3 regions of the Krasilnikovia cinnamomea genome follow, and region 2 is predicted to be linked to each of the others. Evidence: predicted binding sites of a transcription regulator. Region 2 holds the regulator's gene; each other region holds the start of a gene.
The links. The regulator HrcA, encoded in region 2, represses chaperone genes, less so after heat shock. The targets are predictions, from matches to a motif close to GGTTNGCACNCTCNNNNNGAGNGTGCNAACC.

Region 1 (3,978 bases), 2.3 Mb from region 2:
AGCGCCGAACGGGTGACCTTGGCCGGGTCGATGATGCCCGCGGCCAGCAGGTCCACGTACTCGCCGTTGGCGGCGTTGAGGCCGTGACCGGCCTCCAGGTTGCGCACCTTCTCCACCACGACGCCGCCCTCGAGGCCGGCGTTCACGGCGATCTGACGCAGCGGGGCGTCGAGCGCGACCTTGACGATGTTCGCGCCGGTGGCCTCGTCGCCGGCCAGGTCCAGCTTGTCGAACGCGGTCTTGCCGGCCTGCACGAGCGCCACGCCACCGCCGGGCACGATGCCCTCCTCGACGGCCGCCTTCGCGTTGCGCACGGCGTCCTCGATGCGGTGCTTGCGCTCCTTCAGCTCGACCTCGGTGGCCGCGCCGACCTTGATGACCGCAACACCGCCGGCCAGCTTGGCCAGGCGCTCCTGCAGCTTCTCGCGGTCGTAGTCGGAGTCCGACTTCTCGATCTCGGCGCGGATCTGGTTGACCCGGCCCTGGATCTGCTCGGCGTTGCCGGCACCGTCGACGATGGTGGTCTCGTCCTTGGTGATGACGACCTTGCGGGCCTGGCCCACGAGGCTCAGGTCGGCGGCGTCGAGCTTGAGGCCGACCTCCTCGCTGATGACCGTGCCGCCGGTGAGGATCGCGATGTCCTCCAGCATGGCCTTGCGGCGGTCGCCGAAGCCCGGGGCCTTGACGGCGACGGACTTGAAGGTGCCGCGCACCTTGTTGACGACCAGGGTGGCCAGGGCCTCGCCCTCGACGTCCTCGGCGATGATGACCAGCGGCTTGCCGGACTGCATGACCTTCTCGAGGACGGGCAGCAGGTCCTTGACCGCGGAGATCTTGCTGTTGGCGATGAGGATGTACGGGTCGTCGAAGACGGCCTCCATCCGCTCGGCGTCGGTCATGAAGTACGCCGAGATGTAGCCCTTGTCGAAGCGCATACCCTCGGTGAGCTCCAGCTCCAGGCCGAAGGTGTTGCTCTCCTCGACGGTGATGACGCCTTCCTTGCCGACCTTGTCCATGGCCTCGGCGATGATCTCGCCGACCGTGGAGTCACCGGCGGAGATGGAGGCGGTGGAGGCGATCTGCTCCTTGGTCTCCACGTCCTTGGCGATCTGCGACAGCGCCTCGGAGACGCTCGCGACGGCGGCCTCGATGCCCCGCTTCAGGGCCATCGGGTTCGCGCCTGCCGCGACGTTGCGCAGGCCCTCACGGACCAGCGCCTGGGCGAGGACGGTCGCCGTCGTCGTGCCGTCGCCGGCCACGTCGTCGGTCTTCTTGGCGACCTCCTTGACCAGCTCGGCGCCGATCTTCTCGTAGGAGTCCTCGAGCTCGATCTCCTTGGCGATCGACACACCATCGTTGGTGATGGTGGGCGCGCCCCACTTCTTCTCGAGCACGACGTTGCGGCCCTTGGGGCCGAGCGTCACCTTGACGGCGTCGGCGAGCTGGTTCATGCCCCGCTCGAGGCCGCGACGAGCTTCCTCGTCGAATGCGATGATCTTGGCCATACGGCGTTGTCCTCCTGGACACTCGCGGTGCCGGGCCTGTTCGGCCCCGCTTTCCGCACGTTGAGGATCTCTTCGGACGTCGCCACCTGGCGATGCGACGTCCGCAGGACGGGCCGGATAGCCCGCGACGACCGGCCTCGTGCCCCGGCGCCGATGGCGACGCCGTGACCGTGACCCCACCGTCCCGACCTGTTGGCACTCGCGTGGCGCGAGTGCCAATGACTTGTTTAGCACTCTGAGGTGGCGAGTGCAAGGACGACCGGCCACCCCGCACACCCCTCCGACGAGGCGTTGATCACGCACGGTGAGCAGGCTACGGAGGTGGGCGCCCGACCGGCAGGCCAGCGAATCATCTCGCCGTTCGGCCGCCCGCGCCGACTGAACGGCGGAATCCCGAGCGGAGTCACGCGGCGTCATCAGCGCCGAGCCCGGCGCGGTCGGAATCCGGCATCCGGCTTGCCTAGCTGACGCGCGACCGGTAGGCAGACAGCATGACCGGCACACTCGCCCGGCCCCGTACGCACACCGTCCACCGGGTCACCGCCGCCGACGCCGCCCGGACCCGGGCGCTGCGGCTGGAGATGCTGGCCGACAGCCCGCTGGCGTTCCTGGAGACGGTGGCGCAGGCCGCCGCCCGCCCGCACGCCGACTACCGGCGCCGGATCGCCGACGCGGCCAGCGGCGACCATCTCGCCCAGTTCGTGGCGGATCCCGGCCGGGGCCCGCTGATCGGCCACGCGGGCGGGACGATGCTGCCGGACGAGCCGGGCGCGACCGTGGTGTTCGCCGTCTACATCACCCCCGCGCATCGCGGCACGGGCGTGCTGGACGAGCTGGTCGAGGCGGTCGCCGAGTGGTCGCGCGCCGCCGGGCGCCCGGAGCTCATGCTGGAGGTCGTGGTCGGCAACGACCGGGCGGTCCGGGCGTACGAGCGGCTCGGCTTTGCCGACACGGGCATCCGGGTGCCGCACCCGGTCATCCCGGCCCTGACCGAGCTGCAGATGCGCCGCCGCGCCTGATGCCCCGCCCGTGGCACGCCGCCCGTACGGTGTTGCGCGAGCTTGCGCTGCGCCCGTGGGCGGCCCGGCTGTTCACACCGCCTGCTGCCACTGGATCTCCACGTCCACCGGCCGGAAGCCCATCAGCCGATTGATGGCGAGCATGCGCTCGTTCGCCGACGCGTTGATGGTGTCGATCGCGGTCAGCCCGGGGCGCGCGGCCCGGATGTGCCGTACGTTCTCCAGCTTCACGATCAGGCCGAGCCGGTGCCCGCGATGCCCGGGGTGGACGATGGTGATCTGCTGCCAGGCATGCTCGGGAGCCGCCTCGGTCCCGGTCAGCGTGCTCCAGGCGACCAGCCGCCCGGTCGCGGCGTGCACGGCGCCGGTGTGGAAGGCGGTCATGCCCCGGGCGCGCCGGGCCTCCTCGTTGCCGCGCACCCGGGCCCCGTCGACCTGCTCGACCTCCATGACCAGGTCGCCGACCGGCGCGTCCGCCAGCAGCCGGCCGTCCAGGTAGGCCAGGTCGTCGAGGAACTCGTCCGGCGGCACCCCGATCCACTGGACGAGCCGGTATCCGTCCGCGTGCCGCCACGCCTCGGCGCGCAACGCGTCCAGCCGGTCGTGGTCGGCGCCCCCGACGTCGAAGCGGCTGCGGGTCTCGCGGAGCGCGGGCGCGGCCCCCACGGCATCCGCGAACGCGGCGCCGTCCGGGCGGGCACCGGTCGTGCTTGCGATGAGTCGCTTGCGCCCGGCCACCCGGACCCGCTCGACGGCGTACGCATGCAGCGCCCGGCCGTAACCCCGGCGCCGATGCTCCGGCGCGACGACCAGCAGCGTAGAGACATTGTCCACATTGTCGTATTGGGGCAGGTTGAGGCCGAGGAAGCCGACCGGCGTCCCGCCGCCGTCGACGGCGAGGTAGCGCTCCTGCTCCGTGCCGGGGAAGGGATGGCGCACCGCCACCGTGAAGACGGACTTCGCCACGGGTGGAAGATCCGGAACATCCCATTCATCCGCAGCGCGCAGTACGCCGTACGCATGGTCGATCGTGGCGTCCGTCAAGGGCTCGATGCGCATCCCGACAGGGTGAACGCACACTCCGTCCGGCGCGAACGATTATTGCCGGAGAAGATTTGCACAGAGGAGATTTGGTCGGGAGGACGCGCGCACAGCGCCTCCGGCGCTGGGTCGTTGGGCCCCTCGGAGATTGTCGCCAAGCTCGAAGGTGGGACCTCGTACGGCGTCGCGTCCTCCCGCGTAGAGCATCCTGCCGAGCCTGCGATCGGTCCGCAAGCCCTCCCCGGAAGGAAATACCCGCCGCCGGTCGGATACCCGACTATGCGCTGGTCAGCCCAGCAGGACCCCGGTCAGCCCAGCAGGCCCGCGTCACGCGCCGCACGCAACGACGGCTTGATCCGGTGCGTGGGACCGACCCGGTCCGCGACCGCGTCCAGAGTCTTGAGTCCCTCACC
Region 2 (3,978 bases):
CGACAGGGCGTTGCGGTTGGCCGGGCTGTCCAGCGTCACGGTGGTGACCCCGGCGGCGGTGGCGGTACGGACCAGATCCATGCGCCCGACCCTATCGGCGGCCGTGCACACTTTGCGGGCCGTGCACACTAGTGACATGCCCGGCCCCCTGCCCGACGGCGAGCCCGTACCCGGTGACGGCTCGCTGCCCGCCGCCGCCCTGACCGACGTGGGCGCGCGGGGCTTCGGCGTCTACGTGCACGTGCCGTTCTGCGCCAGCCGGTGCGGATACTGCGACTTCAACACGTACACGGCCAGCGAGCTGGGCGGCGGCGCGAGCCGGGAGGGCTACGCCGACGCGGTGCTGGCCGAGCTGGCCCTGGCCGCCCGGGTGCTGGACAACCCGCCGGCGCGGGTGGACACGGTCTTCGTCGGCGGCGGCACCCCGACCCTGCTCGACCCGGACGACCTGGCCCGGATCCTGGAGGGCATCGACGCCACCTGGGGGCTGGCCGCCGACGCGGAGGTCACCACCGAGGCCAACCCGGAGTCGGTCACCCCGCGCTCGCTGCAGCGGCTGCGCAAGGCCGGGTACACCCGGATCTCGCTGGGCATGCAGTCGGCCGCACCCGGGGTTCTCCAGGTGCTGGAGCGACGGCACACCGCGGGGCGGGCCCCGCAGGCCGCGACCGAGGCCCGCGAGTCCGGGTTCGACCACGTCAACCTGGACCTGATCTACGGGACGCCGGGGGAGAGCGCCGAGGACTTCGCCGCGTCCCTGGCCGCCGCGACCGGGGCCGGGGTCGACCACGTCAGCGCGTACGCCCTGATCGTGGAGGACGGCACCCGGATGGCCGCGCGGATGCGCCGGGGCGAGCTGCCGTACCCGGATGACGATGTGGCCGCGGACCGTTACCTGGCCGCGGACGCCGCACTCGGCGCGGCCGGGCTGTCCTGGTACGAGGTGAGCAACTGGGCGGCCACGCCCGCCGCCCGGTGCCGGCACAACCTGCTGTACTGGACCGGCGGTGACTGGTGGGGCCTGGGGCCCGGCGCGCACAGCCACGTCGGCGGGGTGCGCTGGTGGAACGTCAAGCATCCGGCGGCGTACGCGGCGCGGCTGGCCGACGGCGTCTCGCCGGGGCAGGCCCGAGAACTGCTCACCGAGACCGACCGGCACACCGAGGACGTCATGCTGCGGGTGCGCCTGGCCGACGGGCTGCCGCTGGCCGCGCTGGACGCACCGGGGCTGGCCGGTGCGCGGCGGGCGCACGACGACGGGCTGCTGGACCCGGCGGCGTACGCGGCCGGGCGGGTGGTGCTGACCCTGCGCGGGCGGCTGCTGGCCGACGCGGTCGTGCGCGACCTGCTGCCGTAGCGCCGCGGCGTTGGCGCCGGGGGTGAACCCGGCGCCACGACCAGGGGCTGTTACTTGATCATCGAGACGGTCATCGGGTACGAGTACGGCTCGTTGTTGTTGGCCTTGACCCCGGCGATGATGCCGAAGATCGTGCCCACGATGATCGCGCCGATCACCGGGATGATGCCGATGACGATGCACATCAGGGCGTAGCCGACCACCGCAATGATCGTCCACAGGAGCTGGAAGTTCAGCGCGGCCACCGCGTGCTGGCGCACGATCGGGGACTGGTTGCCCCGGGCCAGCAACGCGACCAGCGGGCCGATCCAGCCCGCCGCGCCGCCGCCGAAGAACGCGCCCGCCGCGCCGCCGAAGTGGGCGACCAGGATCCAGGTCTTGTCCTCGTTGGCGCCGCCCGGGTTGTAGCCGTACTGCGGCGGGGTGCCCCCGGTCGGGTAGCCACCGCCGGGCGGGGGCCCGTAGCCACCGCCGGGCGGCGGGGCGTACCCGCCCGCGCCGGAGCTGGGCGGCGGGTAGCCCCCGGCCCCCGAGCTGGGCGGCGGGCTGCCGTACGGGGGCGGCTGGGGCGCACCGGGCGGAGGCGGCGGAGCCGACCCGGGCGTCGGCTCGTTGCCCGTGTGTGGGTTGAACGGCGCGGTGGGGTCCGTTGGGTTCCCCTCACCGGGCGGGCGCGGCGGTTCAGTCATGCCAGAGAGGGTAGGGCCGCAGCTCAACACGGTCGAGGTCAACATGCGGACGGCGTCGAAGAATAGACAGTCGGCTAAGGGACCCCGGCCGGGTGGCGCGCGATCATCGCGCCATCGGCCGCGGCGACGTAGACTGGCACTCGCTCAAGCCGAGTGCCAGTCAGGTGCTGACCGACCAGACCGGGGGGAGGGGTCCGATGAGTCTCGATGACCGCAAGCTCGAGGTGCTGCGCGCCATCGTCGAGGACTACGTCGCCACCCAGGAACCGGTGGGCAGCAAGGCCCTGGTGGAGCGGCATCAGCTCGGCGTCTCCCCGGCGACCGTGCGCAACGACATGGCCGTGCTGGAGGAGGAGGGCTACATCCGCCAGCCGCACACCAGCGCGGGGCGGGTGCCGACCGACCTCGGCTACCGGCTGTTCGTCGACCGGCTCTCCCGGGTCAAGCCGCTGAGTCCGGCCGAGCGCCGGGCGATCGAGCGGTTCCTGGCCGGCGCGGTCGACCTCGACGACGTGGTGCACCGTACGGTGCGGCTGCTGGCCCAGCTCACCCGGCACGTCGCCGTGGTGCAGTACCCGAGCCTGTCCCGCTCCGCCGTGCGCCACCTGGAGCTCGTGCCGATCTCCACCACCCGGCTGCTGCTCGTCATGATCACCGACACGGGCCGGGTCGAGCAGCGCCTGGTGGAGCTGCCCGCGCCGGTGGGCCCCGACGACGTCACGGAGCTGCGCCGCCGGTGCAACGAGAAGCTGGCCGGGCAGAAGCTCGCGGACACCCCGCCGCTGGTCCAGGGCCTGGTCGACGAGACCGCCCCGGAGCGCCGTACGACGGTGGCGTGCCTGGCCACGGTGCTGCTGGAGACCCTGGTGGAGCGCGGCGAGGAACGCGTCGCCCTGGCCGGTACGGCCAACCTGGCCCGGGCCAGCGTGCTGGACTTCCAGGGCACCCTGCGCCCCGTCCTGGAGGCGCTGGAGGAGGAGGTCATCCTCCTCAAGCTGATCGGCGAGGTGGAGCCCAGCACCACCCGGGTCCGCATCGGCGACGAGAACAAGATCGACAATCTGCGGTCGACGTCGGTGGTAAGCACGGGCTACGGCCCGGGTGCCACCATCGTCGGTGGGCTCGGCGTGCTGGGCCCCACCCGCATGGACTACCCCGGCACGATCGCTACCGTGCGTGCCGTGGCACGCTACATGGGCGACCTGCTGGCACAGAACTGACGGATCCGCGACGACGAGTGCCCGCACGGGCGTGGCAGACATGAGGACTCGAACCCCAGTGGCCAAGGACTACTACGGAATTCTCGGGATCAACCGGGACGCCACCGACGACGAGATCAAGCGCGCGTACCGCAAGCTCGCTCGCCAGTACCACCCGGACGTCAACCCCGACCCGGAGGCGCACGAGAAGTTCAAGGACATCAACGCGGCGTACGAGGTTCTCTCCGACGACCAGAAGCGGCAGATCGTCGACCTCGGCGGCGACCCCCTCGCTCCCGGGGGCGGCGGTGGACCGGCCGGGCCCGGCGGCGCCGGACCGTTCGTCGGCTTCCAGGACATCATGGACGCCTTCTTCGGCACCGCGGCCGGCGGCGGCGCGCGCGGCCCGCGCCCGCGTACCCGCCCGGGCGCCGACGCGATCCTGCGCCTCGAACTCGACCTGGTCGAGACCGCGTTCGGCGTCGAGGCGCCGATCACGGTCGACACCGCCGTGCTGTGCACCCAGTGCACCGGCGCGGGCACCGCACCCGGCACCCACCTGGCCACCTGCGAGACCTGCGGCGGGCGCGGCGAGGTGCAGTCCGTGCAGCGCACCTTCCTGGGCCAGGTCGTCTCCTCGCGCCCCTGCCAGGTCTGCCAGGGCCACGGCACGGTCATCCCGCACCCGTGCCCGACCTGCGCGGGCGACGGCCGCATCCGTACCCGTCGCTCC
Region 3 (3,978 bases), 640 kb from region 2:
ACACCGGCCAGCCCGGCCCGGACGGAGAGCTTCACTCCCCTATCCTGCCCCCGTCACGGCCCACCCCCGGCACAGCCGGCCGGCCGCAGATCTTGAGGAGTTCGGGTGCGGCGCTAACCAGAACTCATCGAGGTCCGGCAGCGGACGGAACGAGCCAAGGCGGCACAAAACGGCATCGCGCAACAAGCCGAGGCCGCGCAATGGGGCGGGTGGGTATGGAAAAGGCGCGCCGGGTGCCGGCGCGCCTCTCCGTGGAACTGAATCCGGGTCAGAAGCCCGGGCCGTGCTGGTGGCCGTGGCCGTGGCCATGGCCGCCCGCCGCGGCGGGCTCCGGGTCCTTCGGCTTCTCCACCACGAGGCTCTCCGTGGTGAGCAGCAGCCCGGCGATCGAGACGGCGTTGGAGACCGCGTTGCGGGTCACCTTCACCGGGTCGATGATGCCGGTCGCGGCCAGGTCCACGTACGTGTCGGCGGCCGCGTCGAGGCCGTGACCCCAGTCGAGGTCGCTGACCTTGCCGACCACCACGTAGCCGTCGTGGCCCGCGTTCTGCGCGATCCAGCGCAGCGGCTCGACGAGCGCCTTGCGGACGATCGCCACACCGCTGGCCTCCTCGCCGGACAGGCCGAGGCTGCCGTCGAGCACCGAGGTGATCTGGGCGAGCGAAGCGCCGCCACCGGGGACGGTGCCCTCCTCGACCGCCGCCTTGGTCGCCGCGATGGCGTCCTCGATGCGGTGCTTGCGCTCCTTCATCTCGACCTCGGTCGCGGCGCCGACCTTGATGACCGCCACGCCGCCGGAGAGCTTGGCCAGCCGCTCGGACAGCTTCTCCTTGTCCCAGTCGGAGTCCGACGCCTCGATCTCCTTGCGGATCTGCGCGACGCGGTCCTCCACCTCGGACTTCTGGCCGCCGCCGTCGACGATCGTGGTGTTCTCCTTGTCGACCACGACGCGCCGGGCGGTGCCCAGCATCTCCAGCGTGACCTGGTCCAGCTTGTAGCCCAGCTCGGGGGCGACGAGCTCGCCACCGGTCGCGATCGCCAGGTCCTGCAGCATCGCCTTGCGCCGGTCGCCGAAGCCGGGAGCCTTGACGGCCACGACCTTGACGGTCTTGCGCAGCGCGTTGACGACCAGGGTGGACAGTGCCTGTCCCTCGACGTCCTCGGCGATGATGAGCAGCGGCTTGCCGGACTGGACGACCTTCTCCAGCAGCGGCAGCAGCTCCTCGATGCTGGCGATCTTCTGCGTGCTGATGAGGAGGTACGCGTCCTCCAGCACGGCTTCCTGCGACTCGGGGTCGGTCACGAAGTTCGGCGAGATGAAGCCCTTGTCGAACTGCAGGCCCTCGGTGACCTCCAGCTCGGTGCTCAGCGCCGAGCCTTCCTCGACCGTGATGACGCCGTCGCGGCCGACGCGGTCCATCGCCTGGGCGATGAGCTCGCCGATCGTGGCGTCCTGTGCCGAGATGGTGGCCACGTTCGCGATCGCCTTGTGGTCGGCGACCGCCACGGCCTTGTCGAGCAGGGCCTTGGAGACCGCCTCGGCGGCCGCGTCCATGCCCCGCTTGAGCGCGATCGGGTTGGCGCCCGCGGTCACGTTGCGCAGACCCTCGCGGACGAGTGCCTGAGCGAGCACGGTGGCCGTGGTGGTCCCGTCGCCGGCGACGTCGTTGGTCTTGGTCGCCACCTCCTTGACCAGCTGGGCCCCGAGGTTCTGGTACGGGTCGCTGAGCTCGATCTCCTTGGCGATGGTGACGCCGTCGTTGGTGATCGTGGGCGCGCCGAACTTCTTGTCGAGGACGACGTTGCGGCCCCGCGGGCCCAGGGTGACCTTGACCGTGTCGGCGAGCGTGTTGACGCCGTGCTCCAGCAGGTGCCGGGCGTCGTCAGAGAAACTGAGGATCTTCGCCATGTATAGGTCCCTTCACGCACCACCGCCCCGGTCCGGTACACCGGACCGAGGCGGTCAGCACTGTCAGTAGGTCACTTCTCGATGACCGCGAGGACGTCGCGGGCGGAGAGCACCAGGTACTCCTCGCCGGCGTACTTGACCTCGGTGCCGCCGTACTTCGAGTACAGGACCGTCTCGCCGACCTTGACGTCAACCGGGATCCGGTTGCCCTTGTCGTCGATGCGGCCGGGGCCGACAGCGAGGACGGTGCCCTCCTGCGGCTTCTCCTTGGCGGTGTCGGGGATCACGATGCCCGACGCCGTGGTCGTCTCAGCCTCGTTCGCCTGGACCACGATGCGGTCCTCGAGCGGCTTGATCGCAACCTTCGTCGCGGTAGTCACGGGCATACCCTCCTGGGGTACTTGGTGTCGTCGCCGACCAACTGGCCGGCCGGATGCCTCATGCCACCGGGCGGGGCCGTCGTCGCGGGTGCCGGTCCGCCTGGCGCTAGTCGCGCGGCCCCGGCGGGTCCGCGCGGCTGGCACCCTCGTGGTGAGAGTGCTAATCGGAGATTATGCCGGTACTGGCACTCCGTCAAGGAGAGTGCCAACACGCCCCACCCGCGAGAATGACTCCCGTGGACCTGGAACTGCTGGCAGCACTGCGTACCCCCGAGGGGGCGGCCGCCCTGGCGGCCGCCGCCGAGGTGTCCGGCGCCGACCCCCTCGCCGCCGCCGCGCGGCTGCGCGCCCGCGGGGTGCCCCCGCCGCTGGCCGCCGCCGCGCTCACCCAGGCGGAGCTGCGGCGCCGCGCCGCCGCCAAGTTCGGCGCGGCAGCCGCCACGATGTTCTTCACCCGGGCCGGCCTGGAGCAGGCCACCCGCGCGGTGGTCGCCGACCGGCGGGCGGCCCGGCTGCGCGCCGCCGGGGTCACCACCCTGACCGATCTGGGCTGCGGGCTGGGCGCGGACACGCTGGCCGCGGCCCGTGCGGGCATCCACGTGTACGCGGTCGACGCCGACCCGCTGACCGCCGCGCTCGCCGCGGCCAACGCGGCCGCCGCCGGGCTGGACGGGCTGGTCACGGTCGCCTGCGCTTCCGCGACGACCGTGGACCTCGCGGGCGCGGACGCGGTCTTCGCCGATCCCGCGCGGCGCACCGGCCGTGGCCGGGCCATGAACCCCGACTCGTGGTCGCCCCCGTGGGACTTCGTCGCCGGCCTGCCCGCCCGGGTGCCGCGTACCGTCCTGAAGCTGGCGCCGGGCATCGACCACGCCCTGCTGCCGCCGGGGGCCGAGGGCGAGTGGGTCAGCGTCGACGGCGACCTGGTCGAGGCCGCGTTCTGGTGCGGGCCGCTGGCGGCGGTGCCGCGCCGGGCCACCGTGCTGCGGGGCGCGGAGCCGGTCACGCTGACCGGCTCCGGGAGCGCGGCCGCCGCGGTGGGCCCGGTCGGTCCGTACCTGTACGACCCGGACCCGGCGGTGGTCCGCGCCCACCTGGTCGCGGAGTTCGCGGCCGGGATCGGCGGGCGCCTCGCCGACCCCCGGATCGCGTACATCTACACCGACGACCCGGTCGACACGCCGCTCGGGCGGCGGCTGGCGGTGACCGACGTGCTGCCGTTCTCGTTGAAGCGGCTGCGGACGCTGCTGCGGGAGCGGGGCGTCGGGCGGCTGGAGATCCGCAAGCGCGGCTCGGCGCTTGAACCGGAACGGCTGCGCCAGGACCTGCGACTGTCCGGCCCGAACGCGGCGTCGCTGGTGCTGACCCGGATCGCCGACGCGCCCACGGCCCTGCTGTGCGCGGCCCGGTGATCCCGCGCCGCACCGCCGAGCCACCGCGCCGCACTGAGGACCAGCCAGCCCTGGCAACACGCCGCACTGAGGACCCAAGAGGCCCCGATCGGCGCGCTGCACTGCGGATCGGCGAGGCCTGATCAGCGCGCACTGAGGACAGTCGACGTCGGCTCACTGAGGACGGCGGACATCGGCTCACTGAGGACGGCGGACATCGCCCCAGCACTGAGGGCAGCGGAGGAGACACCGTGGCGCGCCGTCGCCCGGGCGCCCCGGGACGCTAGCCTTCGCGCGT

Region 1: a site for HrcA is predicted at 1,696-1,726, ahead of groL (chaperonin GroEL). Genes of this name have one in related genera too.
Region 3: a site for HrcA is predicted at 2,425-2,455, ahead of groES (co-chaperone GroES). Genes of this name have one in related genera too.

Annotation. Positions count from the first base shown of each region.
Region 1 is NZ_SHKY01000001.1:2,530,499-2,534,476, forward strand. Features, by position in the region: gene groL (chaperonin GroEL) at 1-1,505, opposite strand, end outside; gene EV385_RS11365 (GNAT family N-acetyltransferase) at 1,997-2,524, shown strand; gene EV385_RS11370 (GNAT family N-acetyltransferase) at 2,597-3,583, opposite strand; gene thrC (threonine synthase) at 3,874-3,978, opposite strand, start outside.
Region 2 is NZ_SHKY01000001.1:4,845,554-4,849,531, forward strand. Features, by position in the region: gene EV385_RS22160 (enoyl-CoA hydratase-related protein) at 1-81, opposite strand, end outside; gene hemW (radical SAM family heme chaperone HemW) at 137-1,357, shown strand; gene EV385_RS22170 (DUF4870 domain-containing protein) at 1,408-2,046, opposite strand; gene hrcA (heat-inducible transcriptional repressor HrcA) at 2,244-3,266, shown strand; gene dnaJ (molecular chaperone DnaJ) at 3,325-3,978, shown strand, end outside.
Region 3 is NZ_SHKY01000001.1:4,202,458-4,206,435, reverse strand. Features, by position in the region: gene EV385_RS19120 (molybdopterin-dependent oxidoreductase) at 1-35, opposite strand, end outside; gene groL (chaperonin GroEL) at 269-1,909, opposite strand; gene groES (co-chaperone GroES) at 1,981-2,295, opposite strand; gene EV385_RS19105 (class I SAM-dependent methyltransferase) at 2,526-3,701, shown strand; gene ybaK (Cys-tRNA(Pro) deacylase) at 3,977-3,978, shown strand, end outside.